DNA from 4 places in the Hymenobacter coalescens genome. Region 1 is predicted to be linked to each of the others. Evidence: riboswitches for the same ligand, from Rfam matches in the RefSeq annotation. Region 1 holds a riboswitch; each other region holds the start of a gene.
The links. A riboswitch is a leader RNA that binds a small molecule or an ion and turns the genes downstream of it on or off. The one in region 1 is predicted to bind S-adenosylmethionine.
Positions count from the first base shown of each region.

Region 2: linked by a shared signal. The riboswitch ahead of metH (methionine synthase) and the one ahead of ACYVKQ_RS18755 (O-acetylhomoserine aminocarboxypropyltransferase/cysteine synthase family protein) in region 1 are both predicted to bind S-adenosylmethionine.
Region 3: linked by a shared signal. The riboswitch ahead of ACYVKQ_RS08575 (amino acid permease) and the one ahead of ACYVKQ_RS18755 (O-acetylhomoserine aminocarboxypropyltransferase/cysteine synthase family protein) in region 1 are both predicted to bind S-adenosylmethionine.
Region 4: linked by a shared signal. The riboswitch ahead of ACYVKQ_RS06230 (phosphoadenylyl-sulfate reductase) and the one ahead of ACYVKQ_RS18755 (O-acetylhomoserine aminocarboxypropyltransferase/cysteine synthase family protein) in region 1 are both predicted to bind S-adenosylmethionine.

Region 1 is NZ_BAAGRA010000019.1:567,002-572,888, forward strand. It holds gene ACYVKQ_RS18755 (O-acetylhomoserine aminocarboxypropyltransferase/cysteine synthase family protein) at 1-1,316, opposite strand, end outside; SAM riboswitch class I at 1,689-1,808, opposite strand; gene ACYVKQ_RS18760 (LysM peptidoglycan-binding domain-containing protein) at 2,091-2,393, opposite strand; gene ACYVKQ_RS18765 (lipocalin family protein) at 2,595-3,014, shown strand; gene ACYVKQ_RS18770 (erythromycin esterase family protein) at 3,141-5,726, shown strand; gene ACYVKQ_RS18775 (lysylphosphatidylglycerol synthase transmembrane domain-containing protein) at 5,713-5,887, opposite strand, start outside.
Region 2 is NZ_BAAGRA010000019.1:25,274-31,160, reverse strand. It holds gene ACYVKQ_RS16600 (SDR family oxidoreductase) at 1-301, opposite strand, end outside; gene ACYVKQ_RS16595 (alkene reductase) at 587-1,723, opposite strand; gene ACYVKQ_RS16590 (PA14 domain-containing protein) at 1,914-2,996, opposite strand; gene ACYVKQ_RS16585 (hypothetical protein) at 3,279-3,401, shown strand; SAM riboswitch class I at 3,594-3,710, shown strand; gene metH (methionine synthase) at 3,781-5,887, shown strand, end outside.
Region 3 is NZ_BAAGRA010000011.1:182,097-187,983, forward strand. It holds gene ACYVKQ_RS08555 (alpha/beta hydrolase family protein) at 1-1,087, opposite strand, end outside; gene ACYVKQ_RS08560 (fasciclin domain-containing protein) at 1,201-2,217, opposite strand; gene ACYVKQ_RS08565 (hypothetical protein) at 2,445-3,335, shown strand; gene ACYVKQ_RS08570 (hypothetical protein) at 3,458-3,637, opposite strand; SAM riboswitch class I at 3,800-3,892, shown strand; gene ACYVKQ_RS08575 (amino acid permease) at 4,216-5,700, shown strand.
Region 4 is NZ_BAAGRA010000007.1:148,366-154,252, reverse strand. It holds gene era (GTPase Era) at 1-805, opposite strand, end outside; gene hemH (ferrochelatase) at 1,071-2,150, shown strand; gene ACYVKQ_RS06235 (hypothetical protein) at 2,228-2,971, opposite strand; SAM riboswitch class I at 3,217-3,309, shown strand; gene ACYVKQ_RS06230 (phosphoadenylyl-sulfate reductase) at 3,625-4,371, shown strand; gene cysD (sulfate adenylyltransferase subunit CysD) at 4,503-5,417, shown strand; gene ACYVKQ_RS06220 (sulfate adenylyltransferase subunit 1) at 5,530-5,887, shown strand, end outside.

The sequences.
Region 1 (5,887 bases):
CGGTCGGCGCTCTGCCGCACCGCGTCGAACGCGCGCTGCAGGTCGCCCTTGATGTCGTCGATGTGCTCCAGGCCCAGCGAAATGCGCAGCAGCGTGGGCGCCACGCCGGCGGCGCGCTGCTCGTCGTCCGACAGCTGCTGGTGCGTGGTGGCCGAGGGCTGAATGATGAGCGTCTTGGCGTCGCCAACGTTGGCCAGGTGGCTGATCAGCTGCAGGTTATCAATGAACTGCGTGGCCGTTTCCTTGGAGCCTTTGATGGCGAAGGTGAGCACGCCGCCGAAGCCGCGTTTCAGGTACTTGGTGGCCAGCTGGTGGTAGGGGCTGCTTTTCAGGCCGGGGTAGTTCACGGCTTCCACCTGCGGGTGCTGCTCCAGCCATTCGGCCAGCTTCTGGGCGTTTTCCACGGTGCGGTCCACGCGCAGGCTCAGCGTTTCGAGGCCAATGAGCAGCTGCCAGGAGTTGAACGGGCTGATGGAGGGGCCGAAGTCGCGCAGGCCTTCCACCCGGGCCCGGATGATGAAGGCGATGTTGCCGAATGGGCCGTTCTTGCCGAATACGTCGTTGAACACCAGCCCGTGGTAGCCCTCCGAGGGCTCCGTAAACTGCGGAAACTTGCCGTTGCCGAAGTCGTAGGTGCCGCCGTCCACAATCACGCCGCCGATGCTGGTGCCGTGCCCGCCGATCCACTTCGTGGCCGACTGCACCACGATGTGCGCGCCGTGCTCCAGCGGCCGGAACAGGTAACCGCCCGCCCCGAAGGTGTTGTCGACGATCAGCGGAATGTCATACTTGCGGGCCAGGTCCGCAATGGCCTCGAAATCCGGAATGTTGAAGCCCGGGTTGCCGATGGTTTCCAGGTACAGCGCCTTGGTGTTCTCGTCGATCAGGCTTTCGAAGCTCGCGGGGTTGTCGCCGTCGGCAAAGCGCACTTCGATGCCGAGGCGCTTAAACGCTACCTTGAACTGGTTGTAGGTGCCCCCGTAGAGGAAGGAGGTCGAAACGAAGTTGTCGCCGGCCTGCAGGATGTTGTTCAGCGCCAGAAACTGGGCCGCCTGCCCCGAACCCGTGGCCAGGGCGGCCACGCCGCCTTCGAGTGCCGCCACGCGCTGCTCGAATACGTCGGTGGTGGGGTTCATCAGGCGGGTGTAGATGTTGCCGAACTCCTTCAGGGCAAAGAGGTTGGCGCCATGTTCCGCGTTCTTGAATACGTAGGAAGTCGTCTGGTACAGCGGCACGGCGCGGGCCCCGGTGGTGGGGTCGGGCTGCTGGCCGGCGTGCAGTTGCAGGGTCTCGAAGTGCAGGTTTTGAGCGGACATACGTAGGCTGAAAAGAGGGTTGTGGATGACAGAATCGATGCGGGAAGGCAGCTACGCGCTGCCCAAAGCAGCGGCGTATGCCAGCGTGCGGCTCAGCGCCCGGAGTAGCTCAACGGGTGCGGCTAAGCCACGTGCCGCCCGGAAGCCCGGCGGCCAATAAAAAACGAGGAAGGGTAGGAGCGGGCATCAGCGGCCCGCACGTGACACTACCAACAACAGCAACAACACAGGTCAGCAGCGCGCATCGGGTGCGGCTGCGTGCGGGCACCGGCGGGGGCGCCAAGCATTACGGGCAAAGCCGTAACGGGCGCCGCGGCGGTGCGCGGAGACGGGAAGTTGTCGGGTGTAGGGAGGTAAGTGTTCATAGCACGCGGTTTATTTGCCCCCGGTCTGATAGTCAGCGGGGCAGGATTTGGCACCTGCCAGCTTGTGCATTGCTGGTGGTTGCCAGAGGGTCGTGGAGCCTGTTCTCTCGCCTCTTCGGAATAAATGCGTCAAAAAAAGCCTGCGCCGGAAGCACGGGTGGCACAAAGGTAGTACCGGATGCATAAAACGCAAATCCGGCAAAAAGTTTTCCGCCACTTGCAGAAAATGCTTTTCAGGACCGAATAAGGTGCATTAGGCCTCTGAAACAGGCTGCTACGGCGAGTATAATGTGCGGTTGGCGTCCGGCAAAAAGGCTGGTCTTCCCCGCACAACCTAGCTCCCGGCAAACAAAAAGCCGCCCCGGGGTCGGACCGGGGCGGCTCAATAATCAGAGGCGATGGAAGCGTCTTACAGCTTCGGCAGCTTCAGTACCTGGCCCACTTCGATGTGGTCGGGGTTGGAGCCGATGGTGGACTTATTGGCGTCGTAGATCTGGTGCCATTTGGAGGCGTCGCCGTAGTGGTTCTTGGCGATTTTCGACAGCGAGTCGCCGCTTACCACGGTGTAGCTCTCGCCCTGCGCCGCGGCCGGCTGTGCGGCCGCCGGCTGCGCCTTGTTGCCGAAGAAATCGGTAGCGCTGCCGGTTTGGGGCTGGGTAGGTTGTACGGGCTTCTTCTCGCCCTTATCGCTCAGGAAATCAAAGAGTCCCATAGTGTGGTCTTGGTTGAGGTGTGGGGAACGAAGGCCGCCATACCGGGTACAGCGGATTCGAGGTGCTTTACGCGGCCGCTTGGGAATAGGTTCGGCTTAACCCTTTGGCCGACTGCCCGTAAGAAACGCCCAACGGCAACCAACCCGACGGTAGCCGCGAAGCGCACCCCCTACATCCATTCTCCATTCCAGACACTCCCCATGAAACGACCATTCAACACCCCCCTGCACTACTTAGCCAGCCTGCTCATGCTGCTGACCCTTGTGACCTACGCTTGCGGCAGCAAGGAAGGCAAAGTAGAAGGTGTCAACATGCTCTACGGTACCGAAAGCAAGGTGTGGAAAACCCGCAAAGAGGAAGATGCCACCGGCGACAAGGTCAAGCAAACGTCCGAGCAGAAGCAGGAAGAAATCCGCTTTTTTGCCAACGGCCAGTACGTAATGACCTCGCCCACGCAGTCGATCAATGGTAAATACACCTTTGACCAAGCCGGTAAGAAAATCACTATGACGCCCGACAACGGCAACGCCAGCAACACTTTTGACGTGGCCACGCTGACCGACGACCGCCTCACGCTGCGCAGCCCCGACGGCGCGGAGCTGCAGCTGGAAGCGGAGTAAGTACGCCGTTGATATGATACTATAAAAAGGCCCTGCCAGAGCTGGCAGGGCCTTTTTTGCGCGTGCTTACCCACTGTACAAAATTGATTGCATCCACTAGCTTGCGGAACTTTAACTGCTAGTGTGATGCATCATCGTCTGCCTTGGCGCTTATTCGGGTTATTCGCCCTCGGCCTGTTCCTACTGAGCGCGCCCGTTCGGGCCCAAATGGCCGAGCCGCTGCCTGTGCAGCCGGTTCGCACCATCAGCCCCACCGACCCTGATTTTCGGGACCTGGCGTTTTTGCAGCGCGAAATTGGCGCGGCCCGGGTGGTGATGCTGGGCGAGCCTACCCACGGTGAGGGCAACGTATTCGAAGCCAAAATTCGCCTTGTTCGGTTCTTGCAGCAGCGCATGGGTTTTACCACCGTCGCCTTTGAAAGCGGCTTCTACGAGCTGGACCGTGGGCAACGCGCCATTGAAGCCGGTGTGCTGGTGCCCGAAGCCGTAGCGGGCGGGGTGTTTCCGGTCTGGACGAGCACCCGGGAGTTTCAGGCGCTGCTGCCGCTGCTGGGCCGCGGCGGCCTGCGCGTGGCGGGCTTCGACAACCAGCTGACCGGGCCGTACCAGGACGAGCTGCTGGAGGAGCTGGAAGCCTTTCTCAAACCCGAAAAAGGCGCCGACGCCATTGCTTACAACTACCTGGACGAGTGCCTGGGCGTGATGGGGGAAATGTATTTGTTTCCGCCCACGCACCAGCCGGCCCTGTTTCAGTTGCAGCTCGGCAAAGCGCGCAAGCTGCTGGAAAAGGTAGCCGTCGGCCCCGACGCCCGGCGGCGCGAGCGGGCGGCCTTCTGGCTGCAAACGCTGCGCAGCCTGCATTCCCTGGCCCACGATTACGCCACCAACGACCCCAGCGCCAAAACGGAGCAGGAATTCAAAGCTCCCGACAGCAACCCACGCGACGCGCAGATGGCCGACAACCTGCTGTGGTACCTGCGCCAGCGCCCTCAGGAAAAAGTCATCTGCTGGGGCGCCCTGCCGCACTTGGCCAACAAGGTGGAGGCCCTGGACGACGCCGAAATGAAAGCCTACCACCCGATGGGCCGGGCCGTGAAAGCAGCCCTGGGCCCCGACGCGGTGTACGTGCTCGGCACGCTGGCCGGTGGCGGCACCCACGGCTTTCTGGGCATGGGCGGCTACCAGCCCGTGCCGCCGCCCGCTCCGGGCACGCTCGAAGCCGAGCTGCTGGCCACGGGGCACGAGTACGGCTTTGTGAGCCTCAAACACGCCGCTGCGGGCCGGCGTCTGACTACGTACGCCTTCGAGTACCAGCCGCTGAGCGGGCCCTGGAGCGAGGTAGTAGACGGCTTTTTGTTTCTGCGCGCGGTAAATCCACCGCACGGCGCCGGCGCTGCTTCGGCGGCCGAAGCGGTGGCCGACAGCAAGCCGTATCACGAAAACCGCCCCGCCTCCACTCGTCTGAACCCGGCCGTTCGGGCCAAAGCGGTAGCCAACGCCAAGGCGGCTCGCCGGAGCCTGCAAGGCGTGGTGCTGGATGCCCGCACCGGGCAGCCCGTCCCGTTTGCTTCCGTTGCGGTGCCCGCCCGGGCCGCTGGCACGGTCTCCGATGCCGAAGGAAGGTTCACGCTGGCCGTGCACGCCGGGGAGCTGGTGCAGGTGAGCTGCCTGGGCTACGAGTCGGCTAGCCTGGCCGCGGCGGGAAAACCGGGCCTGACGGTGCGCCTACGGCCTACGGCTTACGCCCTGGGCGCGGTGCGCGTCAGCGCCGCTTCGCAAAATCCCAAACACATTATGCGACGGGTTATTAAGGCTACGGCGGTCAACTACGAGCAGCGCGACTACCGCACCCAGACCTACACCCACCGGCGCGTCAGCAACTACGACTCGCTGCGCGGTGCAATGGAGTCCGTGAGCGAAATGCGTGTGCCGGCCGGGGCCCGGCGCTGGGGCGGCGGCTTTTTGATGCTGGGGGCCAAGCCAACCAGCCGGACGCTGGAAAAGCATGAGATAGTGCCCCTGCCCGCAGCCCAGCCCGGGAGTGGCGAGGAATTCAGCTACGTCGAAGGCGGCCACGGCTTCAGCGGCGGCTTTGACCCGGTGCGCATCTCGCCGCTGTTTAAGCTGGGTACGCTCGGTAAGTACGATGTGCGTCTCGACAGTATTGAGCAGCGCGGCGACGAAACCTACTACCTCATCAGTTTCGCCGCCAAGCGCGCGACGCACCGCACCACCGACCAGTACCTGATAACTGGCTACTCCGGCCGGGTACGCATTCGGCAGCGCGACTACGCCGTGGTGCACTACGAGGCCCTGTGGCAGTACGATACCCTGTTTCACAACGCCGTGGCTCGCAAATACCGGGGCGGCAATAACCTGTCGGCCCGGCTCTACAACCAACAGTACACGGACAAGCGCACCAGCCACGTGGTACGCTACGTGCAGGACGCCAACGGGCGTTACCGGGTCAGTAGCAGCGTCGCGCAAAGCTTGAGCATCGGGCGCAGGCTCACAGGGCAGCCATTTTACGTGCAGAAATACTGCGAAATGTACCCGGGCGTACCTGTGGTGGAAGCGCTGCCGACCGAGCAGCCCGGGCCGGCAGTGCTTCCGGAAAGCAGCCCGGTGCCCTACCGGCCCGAGTTCTGGCAAACCTACCAGCGCCCGGTGCCGGCTGCGCCCGCGCCGGAGCTGCGAGCTACGAAGCCATAACCTCCTTGACGGCTTGCCGACCGAACACCCGGCCCACCCAGCGCGGCAGGAAAATGGTGCCCAGGATGAGGTAGAGGTAATAAGTCACGATGCGGTAGAGCAACAGGATGAAGTTGGTCATCGTGGCCGAGCCGGCAAACGTGCGGAAAAACATGGGGAAA
Region 2 (5,887 bases), 540 kb from region 1:
ACTGCTCCGGGTCGCGCACGTCCAGCTTCAGCAGCAGGCAGCGGCGCTTTTGGGCCTCCACCAGCCGCTGCGTTTCCTGCGCGTCCACGTCGTTTTCGTTGTAGAGCACGGCCACGTCGGCACCTTCCAAGGCAAACGCCAGGGCCACGGCCCGCCCGATACCCGAATCGGCGCCGGTCACGAGGGCGATTTTACCCTGCAGCTTACCGGCCGCACGGTAGCCCGACAGCGCCGACTGCGGCTGCAGCTTCATATCAGCCTGCCGGGCCGGATAGGGCAGCTTCTCGGCGTGCTGCTTCATTTGGGCCGCGGTGGGCCGTTTGTCGCTTTTAGACGCGGCAGCTCGGGGGGCGGTCGACTTTGAGGCCGGCTTGGCGGCAGTTTGGGGGGCGGCGGGTTTCTTGGCGGCCATGGTTGCGCAGGCGTCAGGTGTAGGGGTCTTTTCGTCGTACGCAAAAGCTCGACGGAAAGCCGAGCATCCGCTACGGACGCCGTCCGCCATCGGCCGCGCTGCCTTGTTGCGCGCAGCAAAAAGCCCCGGCTCCGCAGGGCGGAACCGGGGCTTCGGCGCAGGTGCTGCGGCCTGCTAGTTGTTCTGGTAATCGACGGCCGCCGGCGCGGCTTCGGTTTCGGCCAGCGAGGGGTAGTCGATGAAGCCCTTGTCGCCGGGCACGTAGAAGGTGGCAAAATCGGGCTGGTTGAGGGCCGCGCCGCTGCGGAAGCGCTCCACCAGGTCGGGGTTGGCAATGAAGGGCACCCCGAAGGCAATCAGGTCGGCTTCCTGGCCGGCCAGCGCCTCCTCGGCCGTTTCCTGGGTGTAGCCGCCGTTCAGGATAAACGTATTCTGGAAGATGCGGCGCAGGTGCGGGGCCACGGCCTCGGCCCCGGGCTTGCGGGCCATGGGGTGGCCGGGCAGGGCTTCGATGACGTGCAGGTAGGCCAGGCCGAAGCGGTTCAGCTGCTCGGTGACGTAGCTGAACGTGCCCACCGGGTCGGAATCCTGGATGCTGCTGCTGCCCTGGGGCGAGAGGCGGATGCCCACGCGGTCGGCACCGAGCTCATCGACCACGGCCTGCACCACTTCCAGCACGAAGCGGGCGCGGTTTTCCACGCTGCCGCCGTACTCGTCGGTGCGCTGGTTGGCACCGTCCTGCAGAAACTGGTCGAGCAGGTAGCCGTTGGCGCCGTGGATTTCCACCCCGTCGAAGCCGGCGGCGGCGGCGTTGCGGGCGGCCTGGCGGAACTGCTCCACCACGCCCGGAATTTCCTCCAGCGCCAGGGCGCGGGGCGTCGGCACTTCCTCAAAGCCCTGGCCGGTGAAGGCCTTCACGCCCTCGGGCTTGATGGCCGAGGGCGCCACCGGCAGCTCGCCGTTGTGAAAGGCCGGGTGCGACACGCGGCCCACGTGCCAGAGCTGCACGAAAATGCGCCCGCCGGCCGCGTGCACGGCCTCGGTCACGCGCTTCCAGCCCTGCACCTGCTCCTGGGTGTAGATGCCGGGCGTATTGATGTAACCCACGCCCTGCGCGGACACCTGCGAGCCTTCGGTGATGATGAGGCCGGCCGTGGCGCGCTGCTGGTAGTAGGTGACGATGGAATCGGTGGGCACGTTGCCCGGGTTGGTGGCCCGGCTGCGCGTCATCGGCGCCATTACCAGGCGGTTGGCCAGCTCGATGGCGCCCAGCTTGTAGGGCGAGAGCAGAAGCGGAGTGTGGTGGCTCATAATAGTCTGTCAAATTGGCCCCTGCCGAATGCGGCTGGTGGCTCTGGGTTCAAGGTTGTCAAGGGCCCGACGTGGGCACAATGGCACTCAAACCCCAAAATCGGGCTGCAGGTTATGGCTCCCGGCCACGCGGGCGGTTTCTTGCAGGGTACCGCGCTGCCCGAAACAATTGCCGGTACGGCGAGCCCGGCTAGCGCGCCACCAGCTCCACCCGGCGGTTGCGCGGGCGCTGCTGCGGGTCGCGGTTGTCGGCCACGGGGCGCGCGCCGCCGTAGCCCACCGCCGTCAGCCGCACCGAGTCGATGCCGCGCTGCACCAGGTAGGCCCGCACTACCCGGGCGCGCTGCTCCGAAAGCTGCTGGTTTTTCGCGGCGTCGCCCACGTTATCGGTGTGCCCGGCTATTTCGAAGCGCAGCGCCTGCTGCGCCCGCAGTGCCCGCACCAGCCGGTTCAGCTCGGGCTGCGACGTGGGCAGCAGGCGTGCCTTGCCCTGCTCAAAGTACAGGTGCCGCAGGGTCAGCGCCGTGCCCGTGTTCAGGGTCGTCAGGTCGGGCAGCGAGTCGGTCGGGGGCGCGGCTACGGGCGGTACGCTGGCAACGGCCGGCGCGGCCGCGGCCCGCCGGGCCGCAGGAGCCGCCCGTCGGCTCGCGGCCCGGGGCCGCGTGGCCATGGCGGGTTGGGGTGCCGGCGGGGTGGTTGCCACGGTCGGAGCGGGCACGGGGCCCGGCGGCGGTGCCGCCGGCGCGGGCGGTATGGGCCGGGCCGAAGCAGGCAGCGCCGCAAACAAATGGGCACTGCCCACGGCCACTGGCGCGCCGCCCGTGGGCAAGCGCCAGCGCAGCAGCGCCCGGGTATCGAGGATGGTTTGGAAGTAGTCCACGCGCAGCGGGTAGTAGCGCCCCGCCTCCAGGCGGATGCGCACCACGGCGGGCACGTGGTCCTGCTCGCGCCAAGCGTTGAGGAGCAGCTTGCTGCCCAGCCACACCCGCAGCCCGTCGTCCATCACCGTCGAAAACTCGTACACGCCCGTCGTCGGAGCCAGCAGGTAGCCTTCCCAGCGCACCGAAAAATACTCCGCCCCCAGTCCGGGCACCGGCGGCCGCTTGTTCCAGCTGAAATCGATGGCTGCGTCGCGCCGGCGCAGCACCAGTTGCTCGAAGTTGGTGCCGTTGTAGTAAGCCGCCTGCAGCCCCGTGCCGGTGGGTAGGGCGGCGGTTTGGGCTCCGGCCATTCGGGCCAGCAGCAGCAGGCTCAGAAGCGTAACGGTGCGCATGGTGCAAGTAGATCGGTTCGTGTTCGGTACCCAACGGGCCGCGGGCGGTGGTCTGCTGCGGCCGCAAAGTAGCCCCAGTCAAATGTCGGGCGGATGCGGCTGGCGGCGCGTCGTACTGCTCATTGGCGGCGAAGCGCCCTACACGGTTGAACGACAAAAAATGAGTTTGCGTCTGCTGCCAGGGCCTGCTGATCGAACAAGCTGCGTGGAGTCCAACAAGAACGGGGGAATGCCGTACTTCCTGGGGTAAGTGTGATTCACCCAGCCACTTACTCCATTCCCATGCCGACTAAGAAAGCCACCGCTTCCCATAAAAAAGACGATCCGTGCTGGAAAGGCTACGAGCAGCAAGGCACCAAGAAGAAGGAAGGCAAGACCGTCCCGAACTGCGTCAAAAAAGACTAATTCGGCTTCCGCAGCCAGCTAACCGCCCCGGCCCGCTACGGTGCCGGGGCTTTTTTTGCGCCGCTCATAGCCGGTGGCGCATTGCCGCTGCCGTTTGGCCCGGATGCTCCGCAGGTTTATTTTCCATATGATTTTAACAATATTATATTTACTTGATTTGCTAATTACTGGAGCGTCGTTTATCTTCGCTACAGCTTATCCAGAAAGACTGAGGGACTGGGCCCTGTGACGTCTTAGCAACCAGCCGCTGCGGCAGAGGTGCTAACTCCCATCCGAGGCGGCGCAAGCCGCGTTCGGAAAAGATGAGCGGAACCGGCACCTTCTCGGGTTGCCGGGGCTTTCTGGATAGCGCTTTGCGCACCTCAATTCCGAAAGCCACATGCCGACTCTGCCCGCCTCCCCCCTCGCCGATCTGCTCCGCCAGCGCGTGCTCGTGCTCGACGGCGCCATGGGCACCATGATTCAGCGCCACCAGCTCACCGAGGAAGACTTCCGCGGGACGCGGTTTCAGGATCATCCCAAGCCCCTGCGCGGCAACAACGACCTGCTCTGTCTGACGCGCCCCGACGTGGTGCGCGGCATTCACGCCGAGTACTTCGCCGCGGGCGCCGACATCGTCGAAACTAACACCTTCTCGGGCACCACCGTGGCCCAGGCCGATTACGCCCTGGAGCACATCGTGTACGAGCTGAACTACGAGGCCGCCCGGCTGGCCCGCTCCGCCGCCGATGAGTACAGCACGCCCGAGCGCCCGCGCTTCGTGGCCGGGGCCATCGGACCCACCAACCGCACGGCCTCGCTCTCGCCCGACGTGAACCGCCCGGGCTTCCGCGCTGTCAGCTTCGACGAGCTGGCCACGGCCTACCACGAGCAGGTGCGCGGCCTCATTGACGGCGGCTGCGACGCGCTGCTGATCGAAACCATCTTCGACACCCTGAACGCCAAAGCGGCTTTGTTTGCCGCCCAGCGCTTCTTCGACGAGGGCGGGCGCGTGGTGCCCATCATGATATCGGGCACCATCACCGACGCCTCGGGCCGCACCCTGTCGGGCCAAACGGTGGAGGCGTTCTGGAACTCCATGCGCCACCTGCCCATCCTGAGCATCGGCCTGAACTGCGCCCTTGGGGCCAAGCAGCTCAAGGTGTACCTGCAGGAGCTGAGCCGCCTGGCCGACTGCTACGTATCGGCCTACCCCAACGCGGGGCTGCCCAACGCCTTCGGCGGCTACGACGAATCGGCCCAGGAATTTGCGGCCGTGCTGGAGGAGTACCTCCAGGAAGGCCTGGTGAACATCGTGGGCGGCTGCTGCGGCACCACCCCGCTGCACATTGCCGAGGCCTCGAAGCTCACCGACCGCTACGCCCCGCGCCCGCTGCCAGTGCGGCCCCGGGCCACGCGCCTGAGCGGGCTGGAACCGCTGAATATCTACCCCGAAAGCCTATTCGTGAACGTGGGCGAGCGGTGCAACGTGACCGGCTCCCGGGCCTTTGCCCGCCTGATCCGGGCCGGCCAGTACGAAGAAGCCCTGGCCGTGGCCCGCGCCCAGGTGGAAGGCGGCGCCCAGGTGCTCGACGTGAACATGGACGAGGCCCTGCTCGATTCCGTGGAGGCCATGACCACCTTCCTGAACCTGATTGCCTCCGAGCCCGACGTGGCCCGCCTGCCCCTGATGATCGACTCCTCGAAGTGGGAGGTCATCGAAGCCGGCCTGAAGTGCACCCAGGGCAAGAGCATCGTCAACTCCATTTCGCTGAAGGAAGGCGAGGAAGTGTTTAAGCACCACGCCCGGCTGGTGCGCGCCTACGGGGCCGCCGTCATCGTCATGGCCTTCGACGAGCAGGGCCAGGCCGACTCCTTCCAGCGCCGCATCGACATCTGCCAGCGCGCCTACCGCATCCTGACCGAGGAGGTAGGCCTGCCGGCCGAGGACATCATCTTCGACCCGAACATCCTCACCGTGGGTACCGGCATCGAGGAGCACCGCCGCTACGCCATCGACTTCATTGAGGCCGTGCGCTGGATCAAGCAGCACTTGCCCGGCGCCCTCACCAGCGGCGGCGTCAGCAACGTGTCGTTCTCCTTCCGCGGCAACGACCCCGTGCGCGAGGCCATTCACGCGGCCTTCCTCTACCACGCCATCAAAGCCGGGCTGGACATGGGCATCGTCAACCCCAGCCAGCTGGCCGTGTACGACGAGGTGCCCAAGCCCTTGCTCGAAGCCGTGGAGGACGTGCTGTTCGACCGCCGCGACGATGCTACCGAGCGCCTCGTGCAGCTGGGCGAGCTGCTGAGCCTGACCAAGGGCGGCGCCGCGGCCAAGGTCGTGGAGGCCGAAGCCTGGCGCGGCTGGCCGGTGCAGAAGCGCCTGGAGCACGCCCTGGTGAAGGGCATTACTGATTACATCGAAGCCGATACCGAGGAAGCCCTCAAACAACTCGGCCGGCCGCTGCCCGTCATCGAAGGCCCCCTGATGGCCGGCATGACGG
Region 3 (5,887 bases), on a different contig from region 1:
AGCGCGCGTCGAGCTGCTTTTTATCGGCGGCGCGCTGCCGCATTTGCTGCTGCCCGACGTAGGTTTCAATTTGGGCGGAGTTGGCGCCTTTGGCACGTAATTCGCCGATTTTCTGGGCGGTTTGCTGTTGCTGGCGCAGCTGGCGGCGGCCCAGGGCTTCCTGGGCCGTATCGGCTTCGCCGGCCTTCAGAAAGCCGATTACCGGGCGCTGGGCCAGCACCTCGTAGCCCGGCGCGCCGGCGGCGGCCAGCGTCACCACGAAGGCGGGCGGCAGGGGCAGGGTAGCGACCTGCAGGGCCACGTTGCCGCCGGTGCCATGCCCGAGCAGCCCGAGCTGGGCAATATCGATCAGCGGGCGGCTGCGCAGAAAGTTCAGGGCCACTTGCGCGTCCTTCACCAAGTCGTTGGGCGTGGCCGTGCGCCAGTCGCCGCCCGACTGCCCTACGCCGCGGTCGTCGAGACGGAACACGGCCACGCCGTGGCGGGTGAGGTAGTCGGCCATGGCGCCGAAGAGCTTGTACTCGCCCTGGGTGGCGTCGCGGTCGTGCGGGCCGAGGTCGGAGAGGAGCACCACGGCCGGAAAGGGGCCTTCGCCGGGCGGCACGGTGAGCGTGCCGCTCAAGCGGGTGTTGTCGTGGGCGCTGGTGAAGGTTACTTCCTCCACGCGGTAGGGCGGGGGAAACCGAAAGTTCTTGGGTTGGGGCGGCAGCGGGGTAAATTGCAGCGTCAGGGCGGTTTGAAAGCCCTGCTGACGCCACTGGCCCAGCAACTGCTTCCCGTCGGCGGAGCGCAGGCAGCGGTAGCTGCAGCCGAGCTCCTGCGAGTCGAAGATGATGGTGTCGCCCTTGAGGTCGACGGTCAGCAAGGCGCGATTGATGCGCTGGGCGGGCACGTTGAGCACGGCGAAGCGCGTGCCCGAAGCCAGTTCCGTAACGGTGATGCTGAGCGGCAGGCTGCCGCCGGGCACGGTGAGCGGGCCCTTCCACTCGCCTTCGAGCGAGGCCGGGGCAACGGGAGGCGCCTGGGCAAATGCCAGCAAAGGGAGCAACGTCAGCCAGCACAGGCAGCCGGCAAGCAGCTTATTCATCAGATAAAGGTAACGGCCCCGCGGAAGGCCCCGGCAGTCGCCTGGCCGAACGGGCTTCTGCGGCGGCCGAAACGCCCAGGGCGCTGGGCGAACGGGCCAACGCGGTGGAGCAATCAGGGGAGCAGCACCCGGTCGATGACGTGCACGATGCCGTTGGTGCAGAGCACGTCGGGGATGACCATGGTGGCTACGGGCGAAGCGGCGCCGCTGCCTTTCACCGTTAGGGTGCCATCGACGAAAGGGCCGAAGGTGAGGGGCGTACCGCCGGCCGAGGCCGTGCTGGACGTGTTGTCGGGTAGCTCGGGGGTGAACTTGGCCGTGGAACCCGCCGGGTGGCCGATGACGTGCTGCAGGAGTACGGCCCGCACCGTGGCCTCGGGCAGCTTGCGCACGTCGGCGGGCACGTAGCCCGCGGGCGAAGCCGGCGCCACGTTCAGCGCGGTCAGCAACTGCCGGAACGCCTGGTCGTTGGGCGCAAAAACCGTGAACGGGCCTGGGCTCGACAGCGTGCCTTCCAGGCGCGTGTACAGCACGGCTTCCACCAGGAAAGTAAGTTCGGGCTGCACGAACACCTGGCGGTTGTTCAGGGCCAGCGCCGACTGCACGATGTCGGCCCCGGTAGCCAGCAGCACCTTGTCGATGGCGTGCACCGTGCCGTTAGAGGCTTTGATGTTGGTAACCAGAATACGGGCGCCGTTGACGTACTGCGCGCCGTTGCGGGCGATGATGCGGCGCACCGGTCCCAGCGCCGAGGGGGACTGGTAGCCCGGCTGCAGGGCCGCACCCGGCACGGTGCCGCCCGTGACGTGGTAGTAGAGGGTGCTGGTCAGAAAGTCGCGGTTCAGCACCAGCAGGTCCTCGGCGCTGCGCAGGCCCAGGCGCGCAAACCCGTCGTTGTTGGGCGCGAAAACGGTGTAATTGCCCTGCGGGTCGTTGGGGTTGCGGTTGGACAGCAAGCCCACCACGCCGCCGCGCAGGGCCGCGTCTTCCAGCACGCTGAAATCCTTATTGGCTACGGCCACGCCGGCAATGGACGGATTCGACTCGGTGTTCTTGCTGCAGCCGGGCAGCAACAGGGAAGCACTCAATAAGCCCAAAATGGGAAACCAGCGGCGTAGGGGTCGGGACATAGAAGCAGCAGAAAGGGAGAAACACGGCCAGAGGCCGACGGAGCTGGCGTAGAAACGCAATGGACTGGGAGAGTGGATTTAGGTGTTCGGAAAAATTTTCTCCCAAAATGGAAATCCGAAGGTACAATTGCCCCCGTAGCTAGCGGCCCAAACTTGGCTATACCGGGCTGGTTCTATCCCAACGCCCGAAGCTGCTGGCTAAATCTTCACTTCTTTCTCTCCGCCATATGCGACACGCTTACCTTCCTGCTGTACTTACCGGAGTCACCGTGCTGGCCGCGGCCATCGGCGTATCGGGCCAGAGCCTGGTGAGCGGCTTTATGGCCGGCAAGCACCACGGCTCGGTGGTGTTTACGGGCACGGCCGAGCGGTACCGCAACGTGTACCTGGTCCCGGACAAGGTAGACGCAGTGCCGATTTTCCGGGAAGTGCGCGTGTCGTCGGTGAGCGTGTACGCCAACTACGGCCTGACCGATAAAATCGAGGCGGTACTGAGCCTGCCCTACATCAAGTCGACGGGGCGGGCGGCGCGGGCCGTGCTCCAGGACGAGGGCTACACCAATACCCGCAGCGGGCTGCAGGACGTGTCGGTGCTGCTGAAGTTCAAGTCGTATTCGGCGCCGGTGGGCAGCAGCCAGCTGGATCTGCTCGGGGTGGTGGGCGTGAGCACCCCGGCCAGCAATTACCGCAACGACCCGGGCCTGGCCTACATCATTGCCATCGGCAACCGCGCCACCAAGTACACCACCCTGGGCATTGCGCACCTGCGTACGCCCTCGGGCGTGTTCGTGACCGGGCAGGCCGGCTACAGCCTGCGCACCACCCGGGTGCCCAACGCCTTCCTGGCCGACGCCAAGGTGGGCTACGCGGGCCTGAACGTGTACGCCGAAGCCTGGGCCTCGGTGCAGGAATCGGGCAGCAACGGCACCGACATTGTCCAGCCCGGCTTCGACGGGGACTTCACCGCCACCCGCGTGGATTACACCCGCATCGGCCTGAGCCTGTACAAGCCCGTGACCAAGGGCTTCGGCGTGGTGCTGGGCGCGAGCCGGTACGTATCGGGCCGTAACCTGGGGCAGTCCACCGCGGTGTCGGCGGGCGTGTCGTACAACTACTAATTGGTAACCGGCGCGGCCGCCTGGCCGGCCCGAAACGGCGGGCATCACGTGCCTTCGACAAACACCAGCGTAACCGGGTTGCCGGACCCAGAAAAGGTTCTTTAGGGCCGGTAGCCTTCCCGTTACGGCTGCCGAAGGGCTGCCTGGCGGCCTGCCCCGGACGCCCTGAGGCCTTTGCCGGAAGAGCCGGTGCTGAAATGCCCGCTGCTGCGGGAAACGATCAGCGTGCCTTTGCCCGGCAGTTCCAGCACCCGCATCACAACCACGTTCGGCCCGGCGGTGTGGCTCGGAACGACGGACACGCCATGCAGGGCTAGCAGGCAGAGTCAGGAGAAATACAGTTTTGGCATGCCGGCAAGCTGGTGGCAGCGCCCGCCCAAACGCTACCCGGTATTGCGGAGTTTGCAAGTTCCGGCTGCCCGGCCCTACCTTTGCGGCATCAATTCTTTACTCCTGAAGGATTGTTTTTATAGAGAGGCGCGGAGAGACAGGCTCTGCGAAGCGCCGGCAACCATCGGGAAAGTCCTGAACGGTGCCAATTCCTGACCATATAAAAACAAGTTGCTGTGGGCTTCCCCGACTACTTTACCGCTTTGTACACGCGCCGCACGGCGCAGCCCTGCGCCGTTGCCGCGGCGGAGCTGCCCGGGTGTTGTTGCTGTTGAAGCATCCCTGAGGCCGTGGGTTCGCGCTGCTGAACTACCACGGCTTTCCTCGCCACCCCTGCGGTGGCCGGCCGCTACTTAGGCGGCCCTCATCCTCCCCCCGTTTACCTTTTTGCCCTGCCGGCCGGTCCGGTGGCGCCCGCCGTGTGCGGCGGCGTCACGGTGGGGCAGGGCGCCACCGTTGCGCGGGCCGTGGCCCGGGCTATTTCCGCTTTATGCTCAAAAAATCATTGGAACTGCTGCGGCTCGAAGCCGCGGAGACCGGCTCGCACACGCTCAAGCGTAGCCTGGGGCCGCTCAACCTGATTGCCATCGGCGTCGGGGTTATCATCGGGGCGGGGCTGTTCTCGCTCACCGGCATCGCCGCCGCCGAACACACCGGCCCGGCCGTGACGCTCTCGTTTATCGTGGCGGCCATCGGCTGCGCGTTTTCGGCCTTGTGCTACGCCGAGTTTGCGTCCATGGTGCCGGTGGCCGGCTCGGCCTACACGTACTCCTACGCCACCATGGGCGAGCTGTTTGCTTGGATTATCGGCTGGGACCTGGTGCTCGAATACTCGGTGGGCGCCGCCACCGTGGCCATCAGCTGGTCGCAGTACCTGGTGAAGTTCCTCGGCATCTTCGGGCTGCACCTGCCGCCCCAGTTGGTCATGTCGCCCTGGGAAACGGCCACGCTGGCCGACGGCAGCGTGGTGGGCGGCTGGCTGAACCTGCCGGCCATCATCGTGGTGCTGGCCATTACGTCCATCATCATCCGCGGCACGCAGGGCTCGGCCTGGTTCAACGCCGTGGTGGTGGCCCTGAAAGTATCGGTGGTGCTGGTGTTCATCGCCCTGGGCTGGCAGTACATCAACCCGGCCAACTACCAGCCGTACATCCCGGCCAACACGGGCACCTTCGGCGAGTACGGCTGGAGCGGCATCTTGCGCGGGGCGGGCGTGGTGTTCTTCGTCTTCATCGGCTTCGATATCGTGGCCACCATGGCCCAGGAAGCCAAGAACCCGCAGCGCAACATGCCCATCGGCATCATCGGCTCGCTGCTGGTGTGCACGGTGCTGTTCGTGGTGTTCGGCTACGTGATGACGGGCCTGGCGCACTACTCCGAGTTCAAGAACAGCGCCGCGCCGGTGGCCGTGGCCATCGAGCACACGCCTTACAAGGGCTGGCTGCTGACGGCCATCATCGGGGCCATCCTAATCGGCTACACCTCCGTTATTCTGGTGGATTTGCTGGGCCAGAGCCGCGTGTTCTTCTCCATGTCGCGCGACGGGCTGCTGCCGCGGGTGTTCTCGCAGATTCACCCGCGCTTCCAGACGCCGCACAAGTCCAACCTGCTGCTGGGCGTGTTCATCAGCTTGTTTGCCGGGCTGGTGCCCATCAAGGTGGTGGGCGAGATGTGCAGCATCGGCACGCTGCTGGCCTTCGTGATGGTGTGCATCGGGGTGTTGATCATGCGCAAGCGGGAGCCAAATGCGCCGCGCGCCTTCCGCACGCCGTGGGTGCCGCTGGTGCCCATCCTGGGCGTGGTCACCTGCCTGGTGATGATGCTCAGCCTGCCCGGCGACACCTGGCTCCGCCTGTTCGTGTGGCTGGCCATCGGGCTGGTTATCTACTATTTCTACGGCAAAAAGCACAGCAAGCTGGGCCAGGGCCTAGTGGTGAACCCGACGGTGGAAGCGCCGGGCAATCAGGTCGCCTAGCTTACGCTGCACTCATAACCGCCGAAGCCGCTGGTACGCCACCAGCGGCTTCGTGCGTTCAGGCTTGGCGGTTTGCTTTACTTTGCCCCGATACGCAATGCCTTATGGAACAACTTTATTCCGATTCAGCAGCATCAGCCGGCGAAAAAAGCGTCGTAGCCAGGGTCGTATATCCCACTTACAAAGA
Region 4 (5,887 bases), on a different contig from region 1:
GGAAAAACTTCTCCATTTCCTCCCGCGCCCAGGTGCCAACCTTCTTCAACGCGGCGCCGCCCTGCCCGATGATGATGCCCTTCTGCGAGGCCCGCTCGGTGTAGATGATGCCGCGGATGCGGATGATGGTTTCGTCTTCCTTGAACTCCTCGATGACGACTTCGGTGCTGTAGGGCACCTCTTTTTTGTAGAGCTTGAATATCTTCTCGCGGATCATCTCCGAGGCGAAGAAGCGCTCCGGCTTGTCGGTCAGCTCGTCCTTGGGATAAAAAGCCTCGTGCTCGGGCAGGCGGTCGAGGATGTGCTGAAAGACCTGCTCGGTGTTGAAAGCGTTCAGTGCCGAAATCGGGATGATTTCGGCGGCGTTGGGCATTTGTTCGCGCCAGTAGGCCATTTTGGCCTCCACTTCTTCCTGCGTGGCCTGGTCAATCTTGTTGATGAGCAGCAGAATGGGCACTTCGGAGCGGCGCAGGCGCTCCACCACCGGTTCCTCGTCGTGCTTCTCGTAGATGTCCGTCACGAACAGAATCACGTCCGCATCTTCCAGGGAGGAATACACGAAGGACATCATGGCCGACTGCAGCTCGTACTTGGGCTGAATGATGCCGGGCGTATCGGAGTACACCAGCTGAAAGTCGGGGCCGTTCAGAATGCCCAGGATGCGGTGGCGCGTGGTCTGGGCTTTGCTGGTGATGATGCTGAGCCGCTCGCCCACCAGCACGTTCATCAGGGTCGACTTGCCCACGTTGGGCTTGCCGATGATGCTCACGAAGCCGGCGCGGTGCGGTTTGGGGTCGGTAGTCACGGGAGGTAATCGGTTAAGGGGCACAAAGGTACGGCTTTATGGCCGGCTGGGCAGCATGGGCTGAATAATAGCGGCTTACGGCAAAACCGCCGCCGGGTAAGGTGCCGGGCTTCAGGCAGGCGGGGCAGGTAGCGTTTGGCGGCGCCGCGCCCGCCCGCAGCCGCGAAAACCTGATGGAAATCAGATAGCCACGCTCATTCTGGTAGCAAGGGCGCAAACTTTGGGGGCTGTACCTTTGTATGCCATTCGAACGATTCTCTTCGGCATGCTCTCCCCTGCTTCCGCTCCTGCTTCTACCACCACTTCGGCATCCGCCACCACGCGCGGCCGCATCGGCGTGCTGCTCGTCAACCTCGGCACGCCCGACTCGCCCAGCACTTCCGACGTCCGCCGTTACCTCAACGAGTTTCTGACCGACCCCCGCGTCATCGACATGCCGGCCGCGGTGCGCTACCCGCTGTTTCAGGGCATCGTGGTGCCGCTGCGCGCGCCCAAGTCGGCCAAGATCTATCAGCAGCTCTGGGACGAGCGCGGCTCCCCGCTGCTCTACCACGGCCTGGATCTGCAGAAGCTGGTGCAGGAAAAGCTCGGCAAGGAGTACCTAGTGGCCTTCGGCATGCGCTACCAGAACCCCAGCATCGAGTCGGCGCTGGAAGAACTGCGCGCCGCGGCCGTAGAGCGCATCATTGTGCTGCCGCTGTTTCCGCAGTACGCGGCGGCCAGCACGGGTTCGGTGCAAGAGAAAGTAATGGAACTGGTGGGCAAGTGGTGGGTAGTGCCCAGCGTGAGCTTCATCAGCACCTTCGCCGACGACCCCGGCTTCATCAACACCTTCGCCACCCTGGGGCTGGAGGAAATGAAGAAGCACTCCTACGACCATGTGGTATTCAGCTACCACGGCATTCCGGAGCGTCACGTGCTAAAGGGCAGCCACAAAGGCTACTGCAAGCTCGGCACTTGCTGCAGCCACTACAACAAAAACAACCGCTACTGCTACCGGGCCCAGTGCTTCGAAACCTCGCGGCTGCTGGCCAAGGCCATGGGCCTGACGGAAGATCAGTACACGGTGTGCTTTCAGAGCCGCCTGCAGAGCCGCCTACGCGACCCGTGGCTGCAGCCTTACGCCGATGAGGTGCTGAAGGAAATGCCGGCCAAAGGCTACAAAAACGTGCTGGCCTTTAGCCCGGCTTTCGTGGCCGACTGCCTGGAAACCACCATTGAGGTAGGCGAAGAATTCAAGGAAATGTTTGAGGAAGCCGGCGGTCAGCATTGGCAGCTGGTGCCCAGCTGCAACACCCACCCGCTGTGGGTAAATGCCGTAGTAGACATGGTGCGGCGCCATTAGGCGGCCGACGGGTAGCTAGCAGAAGGCGTCGGACAGGGTTATTCCTGGTCGACGCCTTTTTCATGGACCGAACTAGCTCAGGGCTGCCCGGCCGGCGCCCCGCCGAAGCGGTACTGCACGCCGATGCCGGCAGCCAGCCCGAGGGTGGAGGGAAAGTCGCGCTGCAGGGGAATAAATACGCTGCTGCTGAAATTCAGCCGAAAATGCCGCGACAGGCCCACGTAAATGTTGCCGCCCGGCTGCAGCACGGGCCCGGTGCGGCCGGACTGTTCGCGCACGTTCGCCACGAACGCGCCCTGCACGTCGTCGAACCCGCTGCTGACGGTGCGCCAGCGCGAAAAGCGCATCGCCGTGATCTTGACGGCTGCGCTCAAGGCGAAGTCGGGCTCGGGCATCCACACATAGGTAGGCTGCACGAAAGCGTAGCTGTAGCGTACCCGGTCGGAGGCGCGAAACTCGCCGCAAAGGTCGGGGCAGAAGGTGGAGAAGGCGTAACCGGCCCCGTAGCCCATACCGCCGTACAAGCTCCAGCGCTGGCTGCCGGGCCGGAAAAAGGCGTATCCGGCGCCGGCCTCCCCGGTGTAGGCCCAGTGACCGTGCTTGCCACGAATGCGCTGGTGCGCGCTGCCAAGCACCGTCAGGCGGTCGGTCAGGGCGTAGGCAGCCTGCACGTCGGTGCCGTGGGTGCCGGCGTTCAGCGCCAGTTCGGTTTCGCCGCGCTGCTGCACCAAGGGCGTCTGCAGGGTGTGCGGCACCACGGCGGCGCAGCCGCTCAGCAGCAGCAACAGCGAGGCTTGGGAAAGAATAGTAGCAGTGCGCACGGAATTCGGAGGCTGACGATGGTACAGGCTTGACTTGAAATCTACCCGCGTGGTTGTCAGGTCCGGCCGGATTATTTTCCGAAGCTTTTCGGATCGGTTCGTATCCACGAAACGGGCAATGAACGTAATTATTGGTGCAGCCCGCAAAACATTGGCGCGGTTGCTGTGGTTAAGGCCGCAATAAAAGATTTGCAATTCTGGAATTCGTGCCGCTACCTTTGCAGCATCAATTCTTCTCAGGATTGTTTTTATACAGAGGCGTGGAGAGACAGGCTCTACGAAGCGCCGGCAACCATCGGGACAGTCCCGAACGGTGCCAATTCCTGACCATATAAAAACACCGACGTCGTGCATTCCGACCTCACTCCCCGCGCAAATTTTATCGGCTCCGCTGCCTCGCAGCCGGGCCTTTTCGGCTTCAACGGCTCCTGTTGCTGTTGTATGCCGACGCGCCGCGTGTGTTGTTGAGGCCCCACGACCTCTTTGCCGTTTTGCTGGAAACGCCTGACAACTAAGCGCTGCCGCTCCGCGCGTCGTTGAGCCGTGCCTGGCGCCGCCCGAATTCGGCGCGCTGCTCCTTCCAGCTTCCCTCTTCTTTCTGCTTTTCGACCTTGCCCGCTGTTTGCAGCGGTTAGGGCTTATTTCTGCTGCGCATGTCGACTTTAATCGATGCACAGGTGGCGCAAATCCGTCAGCAATTAATTGGTGCTGATCCCTTGGATATTCTGCGCGTCATTTCCGCTGAATTTGCGGGCAAGGCTGCTTTCTCCACTTCGTTTGGCCTCGAGGATCAGGTAATTACGCACCTGATTTTTGCCCACGATTTGCCCATCGAAGTATTCACCCTCGATACGGGCCGGAATTTTCAGGAGACCTACTCCACATGGAGCAAGACCGTGCTGAAATACGGCAAAACCATCCGTGCTTATTACCCCAACCAGGATGAAGTAGCCGCGCTGGTGGAGCGCCAGGGCCCCAACGGTTTCTACGAAAGCGTAGACGCCCGCAAAGCCTGCTGCCACGTGCGCAAAGTGGAGCCACTCAGCCGTGCCCTTGCCGGCCAAGCCGCCTGGGTGACGGGCCTGCGCGCCGAGCAATCGGCCAACCGCAGCGGCATGCACGCGGTGGAGTGGGACGCCGCCTACCAGCTGTTCAAGGTCAACCCGCTGCTGGCATGGACCTGGGAACAAACCTGGGCTTTCGTCCGCGAGTACAGCATTCCACACAACCCGCTGCACTTGCAGGGCTTCGTGAGCATCGGCTGCGCGCCCTGCACCCGGGCCATCAAGCCCGGGGAAGACTTCCGCGCCGGCCGTTGGTGGTGGGAAGACCAATCGGCCAAGGAGTGCGGCCTGCACCAGACGGCCGCCGTGCCCACGGCCACGCTCGAAGGGCGTTAACCATTCCTGCTGACCCTGACGACCGGAACAGGCCACTCTAGCGCCTAACTCCCGCCCCACTACCGCATTCCCCACTTTTCTTGACTCCTCACAATCGGTCCGAAATGGCCGAACAGGCACCTCCTTGCCGTATGCCTACGCTCCCCCGCCTAGATTACCTCGACCGGCTCGAAGCCGAAGCCATCCACATCCTGCGCGAAGTGGCCGGGCAGTTCCAGCGCCCGGCGCTGCTGTTCTCGGGTGGCAAAGACTCCATTGCCCTGGTGCGCCTCGCCCAGAAAGCCTTCCGCCCCGGCAGGTTTCCCTTCCCGCTGGTGCACATCGACACCGGCCACAACTTCCCGGAGGTGCTGCAGTTTCGTGACGAGCTGGCCGCCGAGCTGGGCGAGCAGCTGATTGTGCGCCGGGTGGAGGACACCATCAAGCAACGCGGCCTGCGCGAGCCGGGCGGCAAGTTCCCGAGCCGCAACGCCCTGCAGACCTACACCCTGCTCGACACCATCGAGGAATTTGGCTTCGACGCTTGCATCGGCGGGGCGCGCCGCGACGAGGAAAAGGCCCGGGCCAAGGAGCGCATCTTCTCGGTGCGCGACGAATTCGGGCAATGGGACCCGCGCCGGCAGCGCCCGGAGCTCTGGAATATCTACAACGGGCAGATTCAGCCCGGCGAGAACGTGCGGGTGTTCCCGATTTCGAACTGGACCGAGCTGGACGTGTGGAACTACATCCAGCGCGAGAACATCCCGCTGCCCAGCATCTACTTCGCCCACGAGCGGCGCTGCGTGGTGCTGCCCTCGGGCCAGCTGCTGGCCGTGACCGAGCACCTTGCCCTCGACGCCACCGACGAGCTGACCACCCGGCAGGTGCGCTTCCGCACCGTGGGCGACGCCACCTGCACCGCCGCCGTGGAAAGCGACGCGGCCACGCTGGAGGCCATCATCGAAGACATCCTGCAGGCCAAAGTCAGCGAACGGGGCGCCACCCGTCTCGACGACAAGATTTCGGAAACCGGCATGGAAGACCGGAAGCGCAACGGCTACTTCTAAGGGGTGATTAAGTGACTAAGTGATTAGGCTTTGAGCTTATGGTCTTGCCCAATTACTCCCACACTTCGAACACCTAATTACTCAATCACCTAATCACTTAATCACCTCAACAGTGGACCTTCTCCGATTCATCACCTGCGGCAGCGTCGACGACGGCAAGAGCACGCTGATTGGGCGTTTGCTGTACGACTCCGACGCCGTATCCTTGGACGTACTGGCGGCGCTGGAAGAGCAGAACCGCACCTCGGCCGCCGGCACCGTGGACCTGGCCTTGCTCACCGACGGCCTGCGCGCCGAGCGCGAACAGGGCATCACCATCGACGTGGCGCACAAGTACTTCACCACGCCGCGCCGCAAGTTCATCATCACCGACACGCCCGGCCACGTGCAGTACACCCGCAACATGGTGACGGGCGCTTCCAACGCCGACCTAGCCATCGTGCTGGTCGACGCCCGGCAGGGCATCGTGG